DNA from 4 places in the Roseateles sp. P4_D2 genome. Region 4 is predicted to be linked to each of the others. Evidence: predicted binding sites of a transcription regulator. Region 4 holds the regulator's gene; each other region holds the start of a gene.
What was found. The regulator LexA, encoded in region 4, represses DNA repair genes until DNA is damaged. The targets are predictions, from matches to a motif close to ACTGTATNNNNATACAGT.
Positions count from the first base shown of each region.

Region 1: recA (recombinase RecA) is a predicted target of LexA. The motif match lies at 1,761-1,778, and genes of this name have one in related genera.
Region 2: imuA (translesion DNA synthesis-associated protein ImuA) is a predicted target of LexA. The motif match lies at 3,026-3,043, and genes of this name have one in related genera.
Region 3: AC1DW0_RS02055 (DNA polymerase Y family protein) is a predicted target of LexA. The motif match lies at 2,293-2,310, and genes of this name have one in related genera.

Region 1 covers NZ_JBFUIM010000002.1:486,493-492,301, reverse strand. The annotation lists gene AC1DW0_RS05685 (sensor histidine kinase) at 1-869, opposite strand, end outside; gene AC1DW0_RS05680 (response regulator) at 969-1,640, opposite strand; gene recA (recombinase RecA) at 1,817-2,854, shown strand; gene AC1DW0_RS05670 (regulatory protein RecX) at 2,871-3,401, shown strand; gene AC1DW0_RS05665 (DUF2889 domain-containing protein) at 3,579-4,232, shown strand; gene sucC (ADP-forming succinate--CoA ligase subunit beta) at 4,258-5,418, shown strand; gene sucD (succinate--CoA ligase subunit alpha) at 5,440-5,809, shown strand, end outside.
Region 2 covers NZ_JBFUIM010000016.1:44,176-49,984, reverse strand. The annotation lists gene AC1DW0_RS25290 (error-prone DNA polymerase) at 1-910, opposite strand, end outside; gene AC1DW0_RS25285 (Y-family DNA polymerase) at 920-2,152, opposite strand; gene imuA (translesion DNA synthesis-associated protein ImuA) at 2,172-3,008, opposite strand; gene AC1DW0_RS25275 (hypothetical protein) at 3,172-3,462, shown strand; gene AC1DW0_RS25270 (DUF72 domain-containing protein) at 3,465-4,445, shown strand; gene AC1DW0_RS25265 (thermonuclease family protein) at 4,505-4,846, opposite strand; gene AC1DW0_RS25260 (hypothetical protein) at 5,002-5,809, opposite strand, start outside.
Region 3 covers NZ_JBFUIM010000001.1:438,284-444,092, forward strand. The annotation lists gene AC1DW0_RS02050 (ATP-dependent DNA helicase) at 1-995, opposite strand, end outside; gene AC1DW0_RS02055 (DNA polymerase Y family protein) at 992-2,197, opposite strand; gene AC1DW0_RS02060 (patatin-like phospholipase family protein) at 2,359-3,741, shown strand; gene AC1DW0_RS02065 (PEP-CTERM sorting domain-containing protein) at 4,018-4,650, shown strand; gene AC1DW0_RS02070 (aldo/keto reductase) at 4,716-5,696, opposite strand; gene AC1DW0_RS02075 (PhoH family protein) at 5,779-5,809, opposite strand, start outside.
Region 4 covers NZ_JBFUIM010000005.1:118,803-124,611, reverse strand. The annotation lists gene gyrA (DNA gyrase subunit A) at 1-228, opposite strand, end outside; gene ompA (outer membrane protein OmpA) at 493-1,149, shown strand; gene ubiG (bifunctional 2-polyprenyl-6-hydroxyphenol methylase/3-demethylubiquinol 3-O-methyltransferase UbiG) at 1,224-1,928, shown strand; gene AC1DW0_RS10655 (HAD-IA family hydrolase) at 1,961-2,599, shown strand; RNA gene ssrA (transfer-messenger RNA) at 2,614-2,986, shown strand; gene lexA (transcriptional repressor LexA) at 3,047-3,718, opposite strand; gene AC1DW0_RS10640 (asparaginase) at 3,787-4,722, shown strand; gene AC1DW0_RS10635 (esterase-like activity of phytase family protein) at 4,726-5,809, opposite strand, start outside.

The sequences.
Region 1 (5,809 bases), on a different contig from region 4:
ACCATGTGGGCCGCTCGCTCGCTGGCGCGGGCAATCTGGGCCAGCGAACGTTTCAATTCATCGGGGTTGGAGCGGCCAGCATCGATCTCGCGCTGCATGAACTCGGCCTGGGTACGCAGGCCAGCCAGCGGCGTCTTGAGCTGATGGGCAGCGTCGGCCAGGAAGTGCTTCTGCCGGCTCATCGATGAGTCCAGCCGCGCGAGCAGGTCGTTGATGGCCTGCACCAGCGGCGCGACCTCATCGGGCACGCGCTGCTCGTCAATGGGCGACAGGTCTGAACTCTCGCGCGAACGGATGCGCCGCTGCAATTCATTCAGCGGCGAGATGCCACGCGCCAGCGCCAGCCAGACCAGCAGCACCGCCAGCGGCAGGATGACGAACTGCGGCAGGATGACGCCCTTGATGATCTCGTTGGTCAGCCGGGCGCGCTTGCCCAGCGTCTCGGCGACCTGCACCAGCATGGTCTTGGCCGACCCGGCCTGCCCCTCGGGCGCCACCCAGAGATAGGCCACGCGCACGGCGTCGGTGCCGACCTCGTCGTCGCGGAAATGCAGCTCCCAGGGCACGACGGGGGCATCCTCGGTCGGCACCGCCAACGTCGCATCGCCACTGAGCAGTTCGCCACGCAGGCCCAGCACCTGGTAGAAGACCGTGTCCGACGCGTCCGCCCGTAACAACGCCGCGGCCTCGGGCGCCAGCGCATAACGGTCCTTGCCCTTGACAGGCGCCGCCTCGGCCGCCACCTGCAGCCCGAGGCTGCGCGCCATCTCGCCCAGCTCGCGGTCATAGGGCCGGCTGGCAATGCCCTGCGCCACCAGCCAGGTCAGCGCGACGCTGATCGGCCAGATCAGCAGCAGCGGCGCGAGCATCCAGTCGAGGATCTCGCCGAACAGCGAACCCTGCGCAGCAGGGGCGCCCGCCCGAACCAGCGTGCCCTGTTCGGGGCTGGCGCCGTCCTTGTTGGGCATTTAGGAGTTGATCTTCTCTAGGCAGTAGCCGAGGCCGCGCACCGTCGCGATGCGAATCGGCCCCTGCTCGATCTTCTTGCGCAGCCGGTGGATGTAGACCTCGATGGCGTTGTTCGAAACCTCCTCGCCCCACTCGCACAGGCGCTCGACGAGCTGGTCCTTGCTGACCAGCCGCCCGGCGCGCTGCAACAGCACCTCCAGCAGCGACAGCTCGCGGGCTGACAGCTCCAGCATCTGCTCGTTGATGTAGGCCACGCGGCCCGTCGCATCGAAGGTCAGCGGCCCGTGCTTGATGAGGCTGCTGGCGGTGCCCAGGCCACGGCGGGTCAGCGCGCGCACGCGCGCCTCAAGCTCCTGCAATGAGAAGGGCTTGGCCATGTAGTCATCAGCGCCCAGGTCCAGCCCCTTGACGCGCTGCTCGACGCTGTCCGCCGCCGTCAGGATCAGCACCGGCATCGTCGAGCCCCGTGCGCGCAGCTTGCGCAGCACCTCCAGCCCATGCAGGCGCGGCAGACCAAGGTCGAGGATGACGAGGTCGAACTCATGCGTCGCCAACGCCGAATCGGCCTCGGTGCCAGAACTGACCCTGTCGACAGCGTAGCCAGAGGCCCGCAAGGCCCGCAGCAAGCCATCGGCCAGCACTTGGTCGTCTTCGGCAATCAGGATGCGCATAGGTTTTGTCTCCGCCGCCGATGTTAGGCGGTGGCACGCTGGCTCATGCCATGAGCCACCCCACACCTAGGATGCTCCTCAATCCTGATCCGCTAGCTGCCGTGGATCGGGGGACAAACCACTGTACAAACCCACAGCTTGCCCCATAATTCAGCCCATTCCCCACGGAGATTCGCATGGACGCCCCCGTCAAAGCCCTGAACACCGAAAAAGCCAAGGCCCTGCAGGCCGCCCTCGCCCAGATCGAAAAGCAGTTCGGCAAGGGCTCCATCATGCGGCTCGGTGAAGGCGAGGTCATCGAAGACATCCAGGTCGTCTCCACCGGCTCCCTGGGCCTGGACATCGCACTGGGCGTCGGCGGCCTGCCACGCGGCCGCGTCGTCGAGATCTACGGCCCCGAGTCCTCCGGCAAGACGACGCTGACCCTGCAGGTCATCGCCGAGATGCAAAAGCTCGCCGGCACTTGCGCCTTCATCGACGCCGAGCACGCGCTGGATATCCAGTACGCCCAGAAGCTCGGCGTCAACCTGCAGGAACTGCTGATCAGCCAGCCCGACACCGGCGAACAGGCCCTCGAGATCGTCGATGCGCTGGTGCGCTCCGGCTCGGTGGACCTGATCGTCATCGACTCGGTCGCAGCGCTGACGCCCAAGGCCGAACTCGAAGGCGAGATGGGCGACAGCCTCCCCGGCCTGCAGGCCCGCCTGATGAGCCAGGCCCTGCGCAAGCTGACCGCCACGATCAAGAAGACCAATTGCATGGTCATCTTCATCAACCAGATCCGCATGAAGATCGGCGTCATGTTCGGCTCGCCCGAGACGACCACCGGCGGCAATGCGCTGAAGTTCTACGCCTCCGTGCGCCTGGACATCCGCCGCATCGGCTCGATCAAGAAGGGCGAGGAAGTCATCGGCTCCGAGACCAAGGTCAAGGTCGTCAAGAACAAGGTCAGCCCCCCGTTCAAGACTGCCGAGTTCGACATCCTCTATGGCGAGGGCATCAGCCGCGAGGGCGAGATCGTCGACATGGGCGTGGTCGCCAAGGTCGTCGAGAAGTCCGGCTCCTGGTACGCCTACCAGGGCGAGAAGATCGGCCAGGGCAAGGACAACGCTCGCGAGTTCCTGCGCGAGAACGTCGACGTGGCCCGCGAGATCGAGAACAAGATCCGTGAATCCCTGGGGGTCGCTCCGCTGACCACGGCGGCCGAGGAGTAAGCCGCCAGCCCTCCCCATGGCGACCCGGGCGCCGCTGTCGTTGAAAGCCCGCGCCATCGGCCTGCTGGCCCAGCGCGAGCACAGCCGTGCCGAGTTGCGGCGCAAGCTGTTGCGGATCGAGCAGCAACGGCGGCAGCGTGCGAGCCTGGCCGCGGCGCAGGCCGCCGGCGAGCGCGAACCGTCGGCGGCTGTCGAAGAGGAAGATGGCGCTGAGGACGTTGCGGTCGCGGTCGATGCCTTGCTCGACGCCCTCGCGGCCGCCGGTTACCTGGACGAAACCCGTTTCGTCGAGTCCCGCCTGCATCTGCGCGCCAACCGCTTTGGCGCCCAGCGCATCCAGCAGGAGCTGGCCCAGCACGGGCTCAAGCTGGGTGCCGAACAGCAGGCAGCCCTGCGCGAAACGGAGATGGAACGCGCCCGTGAAGTCTGGCGCAGGCGCTTCGGCGACGATCCTTCGCGCGACGCCGCCGAACGAGCGCGTCAAAGCCGGTTCCTGCTGGCACGCGGTTTTGCCCCCGAAGTGGTGCGCCGCTTGCTGAGGGCCTAAGGGCCGCTTGACCGAGCGCGCAGGGGGAGTTTTCACCCTCCGTGCTACATTGCCGCCTGCCCCAAAAACGAGGGTTCACCCGGTTACAAGCCCCTTTGCCCCTCTGGCAGAGCGGTGCAAAGACCGGGCCGACCCCGTCCCGGCATCGGCCGGGGTGATTCGCCATTCCCCCGTTTCATGCCTGTCGCCCACCCGTCCGTCCCGCGCCGCCCGCTGCATCGCCGCGCCCTCGATGTGCAGGTGTTCGCGCGTGATGACGGCTTGTTCGACGTCGAAGCCAGCCTGACAGACACCAAGACGCATGACGTGCCACTGGCGGGCGTGCCGCGCAAGGCCGGCCAGCCTATCCACGAGATGCACCTGCATCTGACCGTGGACGCGACGCTCACCATCACCGCAGCCCGTTCCGAGACGCTGTGGATGCCGTATCCCGGCGCCTGCGACCACCATGGCAATGCCTATGCCCGCCTCATCGGCCTGAACCTGATGAAGGGCTTCCGGCAGGCCGTCGGTGAACGCCTCGGCGGCACGCGCGGCTGCACCCACGTCACCGAGCTGTGCCAGATCTTGCCGACGGCCGTCATCCAGGCCATGGCTGGCTCCGTCATCGATACACGTGAGAGCCCCCACGCGCCTTCGGCGCTGCCCCCCGAGGGGGCTGAGACGCCTAGGGGCGGCCCGTCGCCGTCTCGCGAAGGCGACGCCGCCGGCAATCCGCCCTTCCAGCTCGACCGTTGCCACGCACTGCGCCGCGACAGCGTGACCGTCGCCAAGTTCTATCCCCGCTGGCATCAACAAACCGCTGCCCAGCCGGCCACTTCCGAATCCTGACTTCCCCGACCCGAGAGACCCAGCCATGAAAATCCACGAATACCAGGGCAAAGAGATCCTGCGCCAGTTCGGCGTGCCGGTGCCGCGCGGCATCCCGGCCTTCACCGTGCAGGAAGCCGTCGAGGCCGCCCAGAAGCTGGGTGGCCCGGTCTGGGTGGTCAAGGCCCAGATCCACGCCGGCGGCCGCGGCAAGGGTGGCGGCGTCAAGGTCGCCAAGACACAGGACGATGTCAAGGCGCTGGCCGAGAAGATCCTCGGCATGCAGCTGATCACGCACCAGACCGGCCCTGAAGGCCAGAAGGTCCGTCGCCTGTATATCGAAGACGGCGCTGACATCAAGAAGGAGCTCTACGTCTCGCTGGTCACCGACCGCGGCACGCAGAAGGTCGCCTTCATCGCGTCGAGCGAAGGCGGCATGGACATCGAGGAAGTGGCCCACTCCACGCCCGAGAAGATCATCACCGAGATGATCGACCCGCTGACGGGCCTGAGCGAAGCGCAGTCGCGCAAGATCGCCGCGGCCATCGGCCTGACTGGCGCCTCCATCGACCAGGCCGTCGACATCTTCGCCAAGCTCTACAAGTGCTACATGGACACGGACGCGTCGCTGGTTGAAATCAACCCGCTGAATTGCGACAGCAAGGGCAACCTGATGGCCCTGGACGCCAAGTTCAATTTCGACGCCAACGCGCTGTTCCGCCACCCTGAGATCGTCGCCTACCGCGACCTGGACGAAGAAGATCCCGCTGAAGTCGAAGCCAGCAAGTTCGACCTGGCCTACATCAGCCTGGACGGCAACATCGGCTGCCTGGTGAACGGCGCCGGCCTGGCCATGGCCACGATGGACACCATCAAGCTGTTCGGCGGCGAGCCCGCCAACTTCCTGGACGTCGGCGGCGGCGCCACGGCCGAGAAGGTGACCGAGGCCTTCAAGATCATGCTCAAGAACAAGAGCGTGAAGGGCATTCTGGTCAACATCTTCGGCGGCATCATGAAGTGCGACACCATCGCCGAGGGCGTCATCACCGCCTGCAAGGCCGTGAACCTGTCCGTGCCGCTGGTTGTGCGCATGAAGGGCACCAACGAAGAACTGGGCAAGAAGATGCTGGCCGAATCCGGCCTGCCCATCATCGCGGCCGACACGATGGCCGAAGCGGCCACCAAAATCGTCGCCGCAGTCGCCTAAGCCCGCCCATAGGAATCAGACATGTCCATCTACATCAACAAAGACACCAAGGTCATCACCCAGGGCATCACCGGCAAGACCGGCCAGTTCCATACCCTGGGCTGCCAGGCCTATGCCAACGGCAAGAACGCCTTCGTCGCGGGCGTGAACCCGAAGAAGGCCGGCGAGAAGTTCAGCGAGATCCCCATCTACGCGACCGTCAAGGAAGCCGCTGGCCAGACTGGCGCGACCGTCTCCGTCATCTACGTGCCGCCCGCCGGTGCCGCCGCCGCGATCTGGGAAGCCGTCGAAGCCGACCTGGACCTGGCGATCTGCATCACCGAAGGCATCCCCGTCCGGGACATGCTGGAAGTGCGCAACAAGATGAAGGCCAAGGAAGCCGCTGGCGGCA
Region 2 (5,809 bases), on a different contig from region 4:
GCTCGATTTGGGCCTGCGCCTCCGCGGGGACGCCGCGTTTCCAGCGCCGGCCGGCGCCTTCGTAGACGATCTGGCGCAGGTAGCTAATCGGCGTGTGGCCCTCGGGCACGACTTCGTCTGGGTACTGGTACTTGATCTCGTCCAGGCTGAAATTGCACCGGTCAGCCACCCGTACTGTCTCTTCCATCAGTTCGGGCGGGCAGCGCTCGGCGATCACGCGACGCGTACGGAGGTACTGCTGAGCGTTCTGCCGGAGCTTCAGGCCGCATCCGGTGACAGGCATCCTGAGCCGAGTGGCGGTCAGCACGTCCTGCAGCGCTTTGCGCGAGCGCACATGCATGTGGACATCACCCACGGCAACGATGGGCACCGCCGTCAACTCGCTGCACTGCCGCAGCCTGTACAGCTGGACTTCATCGTCAATGCGACGAAGTTGCTCCCATCCCAACCAGCAATTGCCGGTCCAGTGCATCAACAGCCAGCGAGCGATGTTCTCCATCTGCGCCTGCGTGCATTTGCGATCCGGAACGGCAATGACGACGCAGTCGGCCAGCGTGCTGCTGTCGATCTCGGCCAGGTCCAGGTGATACGTGCCCTTCTCCGACCGACGGCGCAGGTGGGTGATGAATTCGCAGAGGTTGCCGTAGCCGTTCCGATTGGCGGCCAGCACAACGAAGCTGAAAGGCGTGTCGGAGCGCACCTCGAACTGACTGCCGACAAGCAGCTTGATGCCGGCTTCCTTCGCCGCGGTGTGGGCGCGGACGATGCCGGCCATGCTGCACTCGTCTGCGATGGCAACGGCCTCGTAGTCCAGCTCTTTGGCGCGCCGGACTAATTCTTCACCTGTGCTGGCTCCGCGCAGGAACGTGAAGTTCGAGATGCAGCGCAGTTCGGCGTATTTCGGAATCACCGCTGCACCTCAACCAAAAGCCCCATGCAGGTACCAGCCGATACCGTCGTCGAGCTGGGCTTTGAAGATCCAGAGCAGGCCGGCATGTTCGGATTCAGCCAACCAGTAGTCGCGCACGATGTTGCGGCCTTGGCCGGCCGCCTCGTCACGGTCCCACCATCCGCCTTCGACGCACTGCGGGCCGGCCAATAGCTGGAGTTCGCCCTGATAGCAGGGTCGCTCATTGCGCACAGTCAGCTTGAGTGGCTCTCGCAGCACCAAGGTGGGTTGTGGCAACGGGGTGGTCGGTGCGTTCTGTCGGGGTACCTCTTCATTCGCCGGCACCCAACGCGCCATCGATTCTTGCCGGTGATCCTCACGGATGACACACCGCTTCACTGCCTGCGGGCATAGCCGTGCCGCCACACGTTCCAGCACGATGTCCAGCGCTTCGCCGTCTTCCGCTGGGTCATGCAGCAACGATGCATTGACGCCCGCCTGGTCATGCACTTCGTCAGCGGTCAATTCCAGCTCGCCAGCAGGCGCGAGCAACGTCGTCTTGGCGAGGTGCTCTCCCAGCAGCTTGCACAGGTGTTGGACCGCGCGGCTCGGTTTGGCCGTCCCCACCGTCAACTCGCCGCCATCGCCGGCGTCGCGCGATCGCATGGCGTCATGCCGCCACTTCAATGTGAAGCGTGTCGTGCCGCTATGGCGGGCGCACAGCCAGCCGCACATTTGGATGATGAGCCGTTCAGCGCCATTCAGCAGCGCTGGCGCATGCTCGACCCGAAAGTCCAATTCGAGCCGTGCCTTGAAACTTTCCGGCAGAACCTCCCATGTGTAGGTCTCGTCGGCGTGACCTTGCCCATAGACCATGTCCAACGCGTGCAGCAGCTCCTTGCCGAACCGCCGGGTCAGGCCGCCTCGTGGCAAGCGGCGCACGTCGCCGAGCGTACGGCAGCCAGTCTGTGCGAGCGTGACTTCATGCGCGCGCACGGCACTGAGGCAACCCATCGGCCGTCGGTCCAACAGATCCTGCAGCGGCTTCTTGAAGCCGTTCTCTATACCGGACCGCGCCAGCACCAGCGCGCCCAGGCCGGTGACAGCCCAGGATACTTGGGCAACTCCGATTTGCTTGGCTTCGGCGACCACACGGTTCCTGAGGGCGCGCCGACCTCCGAAGAGTCGCACGCTGGCCTCCACCTCCATCAGGACGGCGTCTTCGAAGACGGTGACGCGAGGGCTGAACTGCAGTGCCCACACGGCGACGGCCCGGAGTGCGTCAATGCTCGGAGGCTTCGGGTGTTTCGGATCGCGCGTGCACGGCGGCAGCAGGAGTGCTGACCACAACATGGCTCGGCCTGTGGCGAAGGCGGCTGTAATGGCGCAGCCGCGGGGTCATGATGGCGCTGACACCACCGGGAAACGACTCCAGATGGAGTTGATCTTCGAGCGGGGGGCCTTTGCGCTTGAGGACCGTGACCGCAACTTGCCAGTCGGTCTCGTAGCGGGCCAACAGTCTCAATGGGGCGGCGGAAGCGTCACGTGCGGCAGATTCAGGGCGGCACAGAAAGACCGGCCCTGTGCACTGGCTCGCCAGCACCTGCAGCCGCCGGACGTTCTCAGCACGAACCAGGGGCAACCATGCCACTACAGCTCCGCACTTCTTTGACCTCACCAGTTGTTCGGTGGACCAGAGACGGTCCTTGGGCGTGTCGACGTCTAACCAAATCAGGTGTCGTTCGTTGATTCCATCGTGGCGCAAACCGGGAATGTGCGGATCCATCGCAGGCCCCACCAGTGCCGCGGTGCGGCCGGCGGTCGTCAACGAGCCCAACACCGGTAGTAGCAGCCGCAGTTCAACTACCGAAAATTGACTGACCAAGATCTCGGTCAGGGCGCCGCAGGGCCAGCCGCCGCCAGGCAGCACTGCATCCAGGGCCTCGAAGCCTGTCGAGATGGTCTGCGCGATTGCTCCGCCCAGCTCGTTGCCTCGCCAGAGAGCTGCTTCGACCTGTGCGGGCAGCGGCTCTTGAACGCCGCAAACGGCGTTCTGCAGGGGCGAGGACGGGCTGGACGACGGCGAAGCCGTATCCGACCCGGACGAAACGGGATGCATTGGGGGTAGGCGCATGTACTGTATGGCCATACAGTATAGGCAAGCCGGTTTGCTGTCCAGCAGGGAAGTGGCGCCGGCGCGCGGTAAGAGTTGGCGGCGAGGCCCAAGGCACCGCCATACTCAGGACCGCGTCCCCGACACCAACTTAATTGGGACTCGTCGCATGAATCCGATCGTCAACCGTGCTCTTGATCTAAGGCGAAAGCACCCCGACTGGAGCGGCCTGCAGATCTTGGATGTGGCCATGGATGGCCATGTCGAGACGCACCCCGATTTCGAAGTGCCGCCCAATGGCGGTGGCTATGCCGACTGGCTGAGCCCGCCGTCTCCATTCGCGCATATCCTCAAGAGCGCTTTCGGCCTCCAGCTCACTGTTGAGGAGTTCGAGCCCCGCTGCGCACACTGGCACGAGGTGATTGATGGCTTCGCGGCGCGATACCGCCTCTGTCAGTAGCCATGGACGACCTATTTGGAGAAGCGGAGGCAGCGCCGGCCATAGACGGAGCTGCTGTAAGGCCGACGGGCCCGCGCCAAAACATCATGGTTGGCATGGCTTCGTGGACGGACCCATCGCTCATCAAATCCAAGGCCTTCTATCCCAAGGGCCACTCGACGTCGGAAAAGATGCTGCGCTACTACTCAAGCCAGTTTCCGATGGTCGAGGTGGACAGCAGCTTCTTCGCGATGCCCAGCGCCAGCAATGCTGCGCTCTGGGCTGACCGCACGCCTAGCGACTTCAAGTTCAATATCAAAGCGTTCCGTCTTTTGACAGGGCACCAGACGCCACCCAACGTCTTCCCGCGCGACATCCAGGACGTGCTACCGCCTCTCACGGGTCGCAAGAAGAACTGGTACTACGCCGACGTGCCCCGGGAGGTCGTTGACGAGATCTGGCTGCGCTACAAAGCCGCCATCGAGCCTTTGAAGGCGGCCGGGAAGCTGCGCGCCGTGCACTTCCAGTTCGCACCTTGGGTGACCGGCGCGCCTGAGTGGCGGGCTCATGTCGAGGAATGTGTGGCTCGCATGGGCGACTACCGCCTGGCCGTCGAGTTCCGCAACAAGTCGTGGTTCGGTGATGGCCGTGCCGAGCAGACGCTGGCATGGGAACAAGCATTGGGAGTCACGCATGTCATCGTCGATGAGCCGCAAGGGGTGGGCAACTACGGCCATGGGGTGTGGGCGGTAACGACGCCCGATCTGGCCCTCGTGCGCCTGCACGGCAACAACGAAGACACGTGGAAGATCAATGCGGGCGCGGCGTCCGAGCGCTTCAACTATGAGTACAGCGACGCAGAGTTGGAGGAGATCGCGCGCCGTACTGCTGCAATCGCCGAGCAAGCTTTCGACGTCCAGGTGGTGGTGAACGTCAACTACGAGGATCAGGGAATCCGCGCTGGTCGGCGACTGGCGCAACACCTTCAACAAACAAGAATCTGACAACGTGTAGTTCAAATGGCGGCCCGTCGTGTAGCTCGCCGGGCACTCTTAGTCGTTTGCTACCTTCGTCGGTAGTCCCACGGCGCCGTTGGCGTGGCATCCCTCCACAAGCCCCGTCGAGCCCGGCGTGAGTCCACTTCCGCCGCCGCGTAGAGCCTTCGGTCCTCCGCCGATTGCTCGCTCGCGTAGCGACGGTAGTGCCAAGCCATTCCCCGCTTCACCTGCTCCAAGCAGACGTCTACATTCCCGACCGAGACTTTGCCAACGATCCTGCCGTACCGGTCGTGCTTGGTCCACTCCACGACAACCTGTCGTCTGAAAACCGCGGTAGCCAATGTGTCCTTCGATTGCGTCCCGAAAGGCTGACGCTTTTCCGGGGCATCGATGCCTGCGAGGCGCACTTTGTGCTGCACCCTGCCTTCGTCCAAAACAGTGATGGTGTCTCCGTCCGCTATGGCGACGACCTCTCCGCGAAGAGTTGAAGCATGCACATGGACGGAGGCGACGGAGATGCAAGCGAGCAACGCGACAGTGGCCGCCCATCTCGCAAGAGCTATCAACGCCGCACCTCAGACTTGTAGAAGTAGTCTTCCACCATCAGTCGAGCACGGTCCGACGATGTCGCGTCAGGAATGGAGTTGCGCAGAAACACATAGTGCCGGCATTGCGGATCGTGACGCCTGCTCCAATCGAATACCCCTTGAACCTTCGCTCTAAACTCCTGAAACGTCAGTGGAGCCGCCATCAGCTCGGAGAGCCCTGGCAACGACCTTGCATCGACATCCCTGACGGGCGGCCATGCCGCCGACACTGTGACCGAGTCCGGACGCAGATCCACATTGAACAAGAACTGGATAGTTCCTTGCTCGTCTGCCCAGCATGGGGGCCAATCTCGCCCCCCGCGCGCGTCGAGTCTGTTCTTTAGGTATGCGACTTGGCCGCGGAGGTCGGTGTTCTCCTTTTGGACGGAGTCGATCCCACGCCCTCCACGCCCAGCACCACCAAAGTCCTTCGCGACGCGAACGAGGTCTTTGATGATCTGCTCTTCGGTGCCAGGCTTGACGTCAACGCCAAGAAGCTCCTTGGCCTGTTGCACAAGAGTGGCTTGCGCCTTGAGCGCTTGTGGCACCTTGGTTGCGATTTCACGGTCAAGCCTTTCCTTGGCCTGAGTCGTCATAGGTCCGGAAGCGCCAGTCGCCGATGGCGCGGGCATCACTCGGCTCGCACTCGATGCCGCCCCGGCTGGCGCCGATGGTCGCGCATCCGTCGCGCCAAATTGACCTCCCTGTTCGGCCTTGGACGCAGCCGCAGACGCCGGCGGGGTAGGCCCGGCTGCAGCTTGACCGGCTTCTCGCGCTTCCTGA
Region 3 (5,809 bases), on a different contig from region 4:
AGGTAGTAGGGGCAGATGTCGTGCTGCAGCGCGATGCGGCGCTGGGCGGCGGGGTCCAGCCAGGCCGTCTGCACGGCCTCGGCGCGGGCGGCGGGCAGCTTGTCGTAGAAGCCGTTGGCCAGCGGGCAGGCGTCGCCATGGCAGGCCTTGGTGGGGTGTTCGCAGGCCTGCTCCTTGGCCACCAGCGTCAGCACGCGCAGCGATTTCGTCGGCGTGTGTTCTCGCAGCGCATGCAGGGCCTCCAGCGCGGTGATGCGGCCGGTGCCCTTGCAGGTCATGTAGCCGATCTTGTCGAGCTGCTGCAGCGGCATGGCGCGCAGCAGCGGGTACAGCGTGCCCAGGGTCTTGCCGATGCCGGTGGGCGCCTGGGCCAGCAGGCAGCGGCCGTTGGCGGCGACGCGGTAGACGGCCTCGGCGAGCAGGCGCTGACCGGGGCGCAGTTCGCCCTTGGGGAAGGGCAGGGCGTTCAGGCCCGCGTCGCGCGCCGTGCGGTGCTCCGCCTCCTGTCGTGCCCAGGCCTCGAACTGCCGGCAGCGCAACTCGAACGCGGCTTGCAGCTCGCTGGCCGTCACCTTCTCGCGCAGCACGGTCTCGTTCTGCGTGTCGGCATCGACGTAGACGAGGGCCAGCTCCAACTCGGTCAGGCCGCGGTCGGCGGCAATCAGCGCGCCATAGGTCTGCAGCTGGGCCCAGTGCAGGGCGCGGCGGTTGTCGGGAATGGCCTCGACGGGGCCGCGGATGGTCTTGATCTCCTCCAGCCGGTTCACGTCGGCCTCGTAGCCGTCGGCCCGGCCGCGTACGCGCAGGTTGCCGTGGACGGCCTCCAGCGGCAGTTCGGTCTCGTAGCCCGGCGAACGGCGCGCCAGCACGGCCATCTGGCCGGCCTGGCCCTCCAGCGCCGTGGCCGAGGGCGTGAAGCGGCGGTCCAGGCTGCCGCGCTTGGCAGTGAACTCGCACAGGCTGCGTACCGAGACGCTGTAGCTCCAGTCGCTCAAAACAAGCTCAGGTTGTCGAGCGTGGGCAGAGGCTCTGCTCGCGCTGGCGCCGGGGGCGGCACCTCGCTTGCATGCACGAGGTTGCCGATGCGCACGCCCATCAGCCGCAGGCGCTTGTCGAACGTGACGCGCTTGAGGCACAAGCCCACCGCATAGCGGATGTCGGCGGCGCTGGTGATGGCGGCCTTCAGCGTCTGATCGCGCGTGACGGTGACGAAGCCCTCGAAGCGCAGCTTGATGCCCACCGTCTTGCCAGCGTAGTGCTTGCGGGCGAGATCGCGCGACAGGCTTTCGCACAGCTCGTCCATGATGCCGCCGAGCAGGGCGCGGTCGTGCACGGCGTGCAGGTCGCGCTCGAAGGTGGTCTCGCGGCTGATGGACACGGGCTCACTGTGCGTGACGACGGGCCGCGAATCGCGGCCATGCGAGGCGGCGTGCAGCCACTGACCGTAGCTTTCGCCGAACTGCTCGACCAGCCAGGCCGGGTCGGCGGCGGCGATGTCGCCGACAGTTTCCAGGCCGAGCTTGACGAGCTTCTCGCCCGCCTTGGGGCCGATGCCATTGATCTTGCGCACGCCCAGGGGCCACACGCGTGTGGGGATGTCGTCCAGCGTCAGCACGCTGATGCCGTCGGGCTTGTCCAGCTCACTGGCGATCTTGGACAGCAGCTTGTTGGGTGTGACGCCGATGGAGCAGGTCAGGCCGGTGGCGCGGCCCACCGAGTTTTTGATCTCGCGGGCCACCGCCTTCACGCCGCCCAGCGGGTCGTGGCCGACGGCGTCGCGCACGCCAGGAACGTCGCTCAGGTCGATGTAGATCTCGTCGATGCCACGGTCCTCGATGACCGGTGCGACTTCGGCGACGGCGGCCTTGAAGAGGCGCGAGTACTTGCGGTAGCTGTCGAAGTCGGCCGGCAGCAGGATGGCGTCGGGCGCGCGCAGGGCGGCTTTCATCAGGCCCATGGCCGAGAACACGCCGAGGTCCCGCGCGGCGTAGGTGGACGTCGTGACGACGCCGCGGCCGGTGTAGTCGCGCAGTTTGGAGTAGCGCCAGCTGCCGTCTTCCAGCTGCTGCGGCGCATCCGCCCGCCGGCCACCGATGACGATCGCCTGGCCCTTGAGCTGCGGATAGCGCAGCAGCTCGACGGACGCATAGAAGGCGTCCATGTCGAGGTGGGCGATCCAGCGGTCGGGCTGCGGCATGTCAGCGGTGCACGGCCGCCCGAAACCGCTGACGCGCCCCCTCGGGGGGCAGTGAGCGGATGCGAGCGTGGGGGCGGTTCATTTGCTCGATTGTCACTGGGAATAAAGACAGGGGCTGGCAGCATCGGCAGAATGCGCCGACCTTGACGGAAAGACGCTCCATGCGCGCCCTGCTGCTGCTTTGCACCTGCCTGCTGCTGGCCGCCTGCGCCAGCGCCCCGATGAACCCGCCGCGCAACAAGCCGGTGGCCGCGCAGACCATGCAGCGCGCACCCATGCCGCTGGATGCCGATACCGTCGTCGCGCTGAGTTTCTCGGGTGGTGGCCTGCGTGCGGCGGCGTTTTCCTACGGCGTGCTGGAGGGCTTGCGCGAGCAGGCGTCGACGCCAGGGCGCACGCTGCTGGATGAGGTCAGCTTCATCACCAGCGTGTCGGGTGGCTCGCTGACGTCGGCCTACTTCGGCCTGCACGGCGCCGAGGGCCTGCGTGAGTTCCGCGACAAGGTGCTGCTGCGCGACGGCGAAGCCAACCTGCGCTTCAGCCTGCTCAACCCCAACAACCTGCGGCGTCTGTTTGCCGGTGGCCTGAACGATCGCAGCGACTTCAACGACTGGCTGGAGAACGATGTCTTCAAGGGCGCGACATTCGCCGACATGTTCAAGCGCTCGCGGCCCGTGGTGTGGATCAGCGCCAGCAATGTGCAGTACCGGCTGGCCTTTCCCTTCCATGAGCGTGCCTTCGATGCGCTGTGCAGTGACCTGGCGAGTTATCCGGTCTCCGAGGCGGTGGCGGCGTCGATGGCGGTGCCGCTGCTCTTCGCGCCTGTGGTGCTGGAGCGCTTTCCCGATGCCTGCCAGGTGCAAATGCCGCCGGGCCTGGCGGTGCGCCGGGACGAGCGCGACGACCAGTACCGGCTGCGGCTGGCGCTAGCGCGGTTGTTCCGCGACAACGCCGACCCCAAGGCGGGCCGCTATCTGAAGCTCGTCGACGGTGGACTGACCGACAACCTCGGCCTGGTGGCCATCCTGCAAAGCCGCGTGCTGCTGAACACGCCCTATGGCCCCATCCCCGAGCAGGACGCGGCGACGATGCGCCGCCTGCTTTTCATCGTCGTCGATGCTGGCCAGGGCCCGAGCGCGGACTGGGCCCGCGAGGTGGCCGGCCCCTCGGGCATGGAGATCGCATCCGGCGCCGTCGACACGGCCATCGAGAGCACCATGCGCATGAGCTATGCGAGCTTTGTGCCCATGGTGCGCAACTGGGAGCGCGACCTGGTGACCTATCGCTGCAGTCTCAGCGACGAACGCAAGGCCGCGCTGCGGGCGCTGAACCCGGAATGGCATTGCGAGGACATCAAGTTCAGCGTCACCCAGATCAGCTTTGCTGATTTGCCCGAGACCGAGGAGCAGGCGCTGAACGCGATTCCGACGCGGCTCAAGCTGCCGGCGGAGCAGATCGACAGGCTGATCAATGCTGGACGCCAGGCGACGGCCCAGGATGCCGGCGTGAAACGATTCTCGAAAGCCGTTCAGCGCGGCGATTGATCGTTAACCGGATATCTGATCGGCATTGGGTGGCATTTCCCTGACGGGTCATTTCAGCGCAATGGCCTAACCCTAGGGTTTGCCGCATGTCGAGGGAATTTCCACCTTCAACCGTGGGGGGCATTTCAAGGTTGCCTGCGGTGCTCGTCCTACTGGACCGTCCTACAAGCGGCGAGGTGTTGGCATGGTTGATGCGCTAGGGATTGTGCGTCGCCCCAAAGCGTGTCGTTGCGTCAACAGGGCCTGCAAAACATCGCCCACACTGGAGACAAACAGATGATCAAGAAGATGCTTGCCACGGCGGCTTTCGCCGGCCTGGCCCCGCTCTCGGCGCATGCCGCCTTGACGATGTTGACGGCGGCGGATGGTTGGCCGCCTGCGGGCAGCAGCGGCCTGGAGACCGTGCAGTTCGCCGCTGTGGCGGCCAGCGGTGTGAAGGTCGCCGTCGGCGCCCATGCGTACAAGAACAGCGCCTTTCTGGCCAATGACGGCGTGCGTAACTTCCAGGCGCAAGGTGGCGTCTACCTGCCAGACGGCAAGAACTACGCGAACTGGAGCTTCGACTTTGCCTACGACATTCGGGGCTGCCAGGGCTGCAAGATCTGGCTGGGCATCGACACCGACAGCAGCGCCGCCGTCAGCTACACCGACATCGACCTGCTGACCGCGGGCCTGCCGACGTTCCTGGGCGAATCGTGGAATCTGGAGATGTCCTTCCTGACGACACCGGGCTTCAACTTCAACCCGTATGCGGCCAGCTCGACGGACTTCCGCCTGTTCGTCACCGATGCGGCCGGCGCCACCCTCGCGACCACCGACATCACCGTCAATGTGCCGGAGCCGGCCTCGATGGCCCTGGTGGGCATCGCACTGGCAGGCTTGGCGGCAGGTCGCCGTCGCAGTGTCTGATCTCTCGCAGGGAAAACGAAGCAGCGGCCCTCGGGCCGCTTTTTTTCATGTGACGTGAAAGCGGCTCACCACAGGCCGTGCACCTGCGGTGCAATGCGGCGCTGGTAGAGGTCGGCCAGCGACTGCATCAGCGGCGCAGGCAGGGCATCGAGGTCGGCGGCGCTGACGTTCTCATCCACCTGCGCGGGCGTGCGGCCGCCGGGGATGGCGGTCGTGATGGCTTCGTTCATCAGGATCCATCGCAACGCGAGGCGGGCCATGCTGATGCCAGGCGGCAGCAGCGCACGCAGCTCTTCGACGGCGGCCAGGCCCTGTTCATAGTCGACGCCCGAGAAGGTCTCGCCCTTGTCGAAGGCCTCGCCCTGGCGGTTGAAGCCACGGTGGTCGTCGGCACCGAAGCGGCTGTCGCGCGTGAACTTGCCGCTCAGCATGCCGCTGGACAGTGGCAGCCGCGCCAGCACGCCAACCTGCGCCGCCTGGGCCGCAGGCAGGAAGGCTTCGGCCGGCCGCTGGCGGAACAGGTTGTAGATGATCTGCATCGACTGCACGCCAGGGAACTTGAGCGCCGCGAGGGCCTCGTCGATGCGCTCGACGCTGACGCCGTAGTGCCGCAGCTTGCCCTCGCGCACCAGGTCGTCGAGCGCGCCGAAGACCTCGGGCATGGCGTAGACGGCGCTGGGCGGGCAGTGCAGCTGCAGCAGGTCCAGGCTGTCGGTCCCGAGGTTCTGCAGGCTGCGCTCGATGAACGGGCGCAGATCGCGGTAGCCGTCGGCGACGTGCGGGTTCAGGCGCCGGCCGGCCTTGGTGGCGATGTAGAAGGCTTCACCGGGGCGCTCGCGCTTGAGGCGGGCCAGCAGGCACTCGCTGTGGCCATCGCCGTAGACGTCGGCGGTGTCGAAGAAGTTCACGCCGCGGTCCAGCGCCCGGTGCAGGGCCGCCATCGCGGCGCTGTCATCCGTATGGCCCCAGGTGCCGCCGATGGCCCAGGCGCCGAAGCCGATGGCAGAGATGTTCCAGCCAGTGCGGCCGAGGGAGCGGTAGATCATGGGAATGCCAGACAGTGAATGCGAAATGGTATCGCAACCATTTGATGGGAAAGAAACGGCCCCACGAAGGGGCCGCATCGGTTCAAAGAACTTCGGAAGCGAAATCCGCGAGG
Region 4 (5,809 bases):
TTTGCCCATGGTCTCGCCCACCGCCTGCGCACTCTTGCGGTACTTGGCGTTGTAGGTGTTGCCCATCTCGTTCATCGCGTACAGCACGCGACGGTGCACCGGCTTCAGGCCGTCACGCGCATCGGGCAGGGCGCGTCCCACGATCACGCTCATCGCGTAGTCGAGATAGGAGCGGCGCATCTCCTCCTCGAGGCTGATCGGGAGGGTTTCCTTGGCGAACTGGGTCATGCGGCAGGATGACGCACGCGCTACACGGCCGCGGCGTCCTCAGAGGTAGGTGAAAGGCGCGAATTCTATGCGGCCCGCCCCCCTGTAGCAGCAGCGCAACATCGTCACCATGGCCTTGAACGTAGGCCGCCACAATGCGTTGGTCTCGGTGCCCCCATGGCACAATCGTCGGGTCCCTAGGAGAAACCCTAAAGTCTCTCCTGAGGTTAGAGGTTGAGTACTGACTCTCGCAGGGCAACTGCGGCATTCCTTGAGAGGAGAATCATGAAGAAACTGAATCGTGTGGCGTCGCTGTTTGCGGTGGCCGCGGTCGCCGTTGCTGCGTCTGGCGCATCGGCCCAAGCTATCGACAACTGGCGCGCAACCGACGGCACCGTCTGGAAGAACGGCACCAACGAATATTGCTGGCGCGACAATTTCTGGACACCCGCTACGGCCGCCAAGGGCTGCGACGGCGAAATCAAGCCGGCACCCAAGGTTGAGCCGCCGGTACCGGTTGCTCCCCCGCCTCCGGCCCCGGCTCCCCAGCCTCCGAAGCCGGTTCCCCCGCCGCCTGCTCCGGTCAGCGAGAAGGTTACCTTCGCCGCTGATGCCTTCTTCGACTTCGACAAGTCGACGCTGAAGCCCGAAGCCACCGCCAAGCTGGACGACCTGGTCAGCAAGACCAAGGGCATCAACCTGGAAGTCATCATCGCCGTTGGCCACACCGACTCGGTGGGCAGCGATGAGTACAACCAGAAGCTGTCGATCCGCCGCTCGGAAGCCGTCAAGGCCTACCTGGTTGGCAAGGGTGTCGAGCCGAACCGCGTCTACACCGAAGGCAAGGGCGAAAAGCAGCCCGTCGCCGACAACAAGACGACCGAAGGCCGCGCCAAGAACCGCCGCACCGAGATCGAAGTCGTCGGTACGCGCAACAAGTAAGCTCAGCGCCCTCGGGCGCTTTGCGCAAAGCCCCGCACGGTCCGCCGTCGGGGCTTTTCTACTTTCTGGATGTCATGACGATCAACGCCGATCCGCAAGAGCTCGCCAAATTCGGCGAACTGGCCCACCGCTGGTGGGACCCCGAGAGCGACTTCAAACCGCTGCACGAGATCAACCCGCTGCGCCTGGGATGGATTCAGCAGCTCTGCCCTTTGGCAGGCAAGCGTGTGCTGGACGTCGGTTGTGGCGGCGGCATTCTGAGCGATTCCATGGCACGTGCCGGCGCCCAGGTGCTGGGCATCGACCTGTCGACCAAGCCGCTGCGCGTCGCAGAACTGCACGCCATGGAGGCGGGGACCGAAGGCGTGGAATACCGCGAAATCGCTGTCGAAGTGTTGGCCACTGAACAACCGGCCAGCTTCGACGTGGTTACCTGCATGGAGATGTTGGAGCATGTGCCCGACCCGGCCTCGGTCGTGCGGGCGCTGGCGACGCTGGTCAAGCCCGGCGGCTGGGTCTTCCTATCGACGCTCAATCGCAACGCCAAGTCGTTCTTGCTCGCCATCGTTGGTGCGGAGTACGTACTGCAGATGCTGCCCAAGGGCACGCACGAATATGCGCGCTTCCTGAAGCCGTCGGAGCTGTCGCAGTTCTGTCGCGACGCCGGGCTTGAGCTGCAAGGCAGCCGCGGCCTGACCTACAACCCGCTCACGCAGCGCTACAGCCTCGGCAGCGACACCGACGTGAACTACCTGCTGGCTTGCCGCCGTCCCGCTTGAAGCTCCCTGCGCCTTGGTCGCATTTGCGGGCCGTGCTGTTCGACCTGGACGGCACGCTGATCGACAGTGCTGCTGACCTTGCGGCGGCGGCCAATGCGATGCGCGCCGATCGTGGTCTCACCCCGCTGCCGTTGCCGCAATATCGGCCGCATGGCGGCTCCGGCGCGCGCGGCATGCTGGGCCAAGCCTTCGGCGCGGCGCCTGGTCAGTCGGGCTATGAGGAACTCAAGCGTGAATTCCTGGATCGTTACGAAGCGCTGATGTATGACAGCACGCGCGCCTTTGTCGGCATCGAGGCGGAACTTCTCGGGCTCGCGGATGCGGGCCTGGCATGGGGCATCGTCACCAACAAGGCCGAGCGCTTCGCCTTGCCGTTGGCCAAGGCGCTGGGTCTGGCGGCCGGCGCCATCGTGGGCGGCGACACGACAGGGCACACCAAACCGCACCCCGCCCCGCTGCTGGAAGCCGCACGCCGCCTGGGCATGCCACCCCGGTCCTGTCTCTACGTCGGGGATGACGAACGCGACATCCTGGCCGGTCGCGCTGCCGGCATGGCAACGGCCGCTGCAGCGTGGGGCTATCTCGGCCATAGCGGTGAATTTCGTCATTGGGGCGCCGACCTGGAGCTGTCCGCGCCGGGTGAGCTCTTGAAAGCGCTCGGTCTGGCCTAAGATGCGAGGTCTCTGGGGCCGACTTGGTTTCGACGTGGGTGCGGATCCGGAGTAGGGCATGTCGAGCACCAGTCCGCTCGTAAAACCACTGGAAACAAAGTAACTGCAAACGACTCTACGTTCGCACTCGCCGCTTAATTGCGGATGAGCTTCTCAACGGCAGGCCGATGGGCCGGGCTGAGTTCCGCAAGGGGCAAGGCTGAGAAGTCACTCACATCGGCTGGCGTCGCACCGGGTCACTCGGTGGGGCGTGAGATCAAGTGACTGGCGGGAAAGCTAGCGTGCCACTGCGCGAGTTGACCGTGAGATTCAAATCAGCCGGCTAAACATGTAGATCTGCCCGGTGATGGCTTGCGGACGGGGGTTCAATTCCCCCCGGCTCCACCATCCAATTGAGAAGGCCCGTGTCGGTGACACGGGCCTTTTTTCATCTCGAGTGCGCCGGGGTCAATTGAACCCCTGTCCGCGAATCAGCCCAACAGCCAGGCCCTCGATGCTGAAGCTCTCGCTGTGCTCATCGACGCGGATGGGCTCGAAATCGGCGTTCTCGGGCAGCAACTGGATGCCATCAGGCCCACGCTTGAAGCGCTTGACCGTGACCTCGTCGCCGACCCGAGCCACGACGATCTGGCCATTGCGCGCCTCCTTGGCCGACTGCACGGCCAGCAGGTCGCCGTCGAGGATGCCGATGTCTTTCATGCTCATGCCCTTGACCTTGAGCAGGTAGTCGGGCTTCCTAGCGAACAGGCCGGGCTCGACCGTATAGGTCTGCTCGACATGCTCCTGCGCCAGGATGGGCGCGCCCGCAGCCACTCGACCGATCAGGGGCAGCGTCAACTGGGCGAAGTGGGGAATCGGAAGGTTGAATTGGCGGGCGCGGTTGACGGCGCTCAGCGCATCGGACTTGAGGCGAATGCCGCGCGAGGTGCCGCCGACGAGTTCCAGCATGCCCTTGCGAGCCAGGGCCTGCAGATGCTCCTCGGCCGCGTTGGCGGATTTGAAACCCAACTCGGCGGCAATCTCGGCGCGGGTGGGTGGCGAGCCGGTGCTTTCGATCGCGTTGCGGACCAGGTCGAAGATCTGCTGCTGTCGGGCGGTAAGCTTGGGTCGGTCTTGCACGGGGCGGCCTTTTCGTCAGGGCTGGAAATTTGTCCAGCACCTGTATTTTCATCCAGGAATCCAAGAAATTGCAAACCTTTGACCGTCTGATCGTCATTCTGGGCACCGGCGGCACGATTGCCGGCACTGCCAAAACCGCCAGCGACGGTGTGGGCTACACGGCGGCGCAATTGAGCGTTGAGGATTTGCTGGCGGCAGTGCCCGCGCTGTCGGGCCAGAAGCTCGAGGCGCAGCAGGTTGCCCAGCTCGACAGCAAGGACATGGATTTCGCGACCTGGCAGCGGCTCGCAGTCGCCGTACAGCAGCACCTCGACCGGCCTGAAGTCGCTGGCATCGTCATCACCCATGGCACGGACACGCTCGAGGAGACCGCCTACTTCCTGCAGCGCGTGCTGGCACCTGTCAAGCCCGTCGTTCTGACGGCCGCGATGCGGCCGGCGACGGCGCTGGCGCCCGACGGGCCGCAAAACCTTTTCGATGCGGTGCAGGTGGCAGCGACGCCCGATGCGGCGGGCGTCGTCGTCGCATTCGCAGGCCGTGTGCACGATGCGACCCAGGTGCGCAAGACACACAGCTATCGCGTTGACGCCTTCGAGTCGGTCGACGGGGCGCTGGTGGCGCGGGTGGAGGAGGGCGTCGTGCGCCAGCTTGGCCGCTGGCCCGTGGGCGATGGCCTGGGGCTGGCGCGCATCGCCCGGCCGGCCGCACGCTGGCCGAGGGTCGAGATCGTCATGAACCATGCCGGTGCGGATGGCGTTGTCGTGCGGGCGCTCTGCGCGGCAGGCATCGACGGGCTGGTCGCCGCTGGCACGGGCAACGGCACGCTCAGCACCACGCTGGCTGCCGCGCTGCACGAAGCCCGGGCCGGTGGCGTCAAGGTCTGGCGCAGCACGCGCTGCGACGCCGGCCCGGTCATGGACTTGCCCGGGCTGCTGCCCAGCGCCGGCGCGCTGAGCCCGGTCAAGGCCAGGATCGAACTGATCCTGCGCCTGCTGGGCGACTGAGCCTCAGCGGCTGCGGCGCCGGGCCACGAAACCGACCAGGCTCAGGCCGGCCAGCAGCAGGGCATATTGGCTGGGTTCCGGCACGGCCGCGATGGCTTGGTTGGTCAGATTGCCCTCGAAAGCGAAGACGTAGAACTGGTTGCCGTAGGCCGCCGGCGCGCTGCCGCCGTTCGGAATTGCCGTGGCCAGGAAGTCGTTGTCGTTGGCGAGATACAGCGTGTGCATCGTTTTGCCGTTGACGACGACGTCCTCGCCGAAGGCAATGCCTTCGAGCTTGGCCGGTATCAGCGCGTCGGAAATGCCGGCGGCATTGAGAGCGGCCTTGATGTCGAGGAATCGCGTGCCGACTATTGCCGTGCCGGGTTGGGTGCGCAGGTCAGCGATGCCACTGACCTCGGCGGCACCGGTCAGGTCGATCTTGACGAGCTGTTTCACCGCCGCCTTGGAGCCGTCGCCCATGCCCTTGCCGTCGCGCTCCAGCACGATGAGTTCGTGGTCGTTCAGTGCCAGCAACTCGCTGCTGTTGTAGGCCTTGCCGTTGATCTGGTTGTCGAAAGCGAACTGGCTGGTGGCTCCCGTGGCGACGTCGATCTTGACGATGCGGTTGTAGCGGCCGCCGTCGCCGCCGTCCTGGGCCAGCGGGCTCTGCACGAAGCCGAACAGCGTCTTTCCGTCGGGCGAGATGGCCAGGCCCTCCATGCCCTTGTTGGCGACGCGGCCTGCCGTGTTGCCAGAGATCTCGGCGGCGCCGGAAGAGCTGACGTTGCCAACGGCGAAGCTGCTCGGCAGGCTGAAGGTGCGGATGCGCTCGCCCGTCGCGCGGTCGAACTGGTAGACGTAGGGGCCGTACTCGTCGGAGATGAAGACGCTCTTGCCGTCGTTGGAGACGCGGATGCCTTCGGGGTCCAGGCGCGCGTTGGCCGGGTTGGTCGACAGGCCGGCGGCAAAGTTGTCGGAGCGGCCCGAGAAGTAGTTCTTGCTGCCGGCGAGGACTGTGCTGCTGTCCACGATGCCGCTCAGTGTCGCGGCCTTGGGGCCGTAGTTCAACGCTGTGGAACTGGACAGCAGCGTGGTGGCCTGCAGCGTC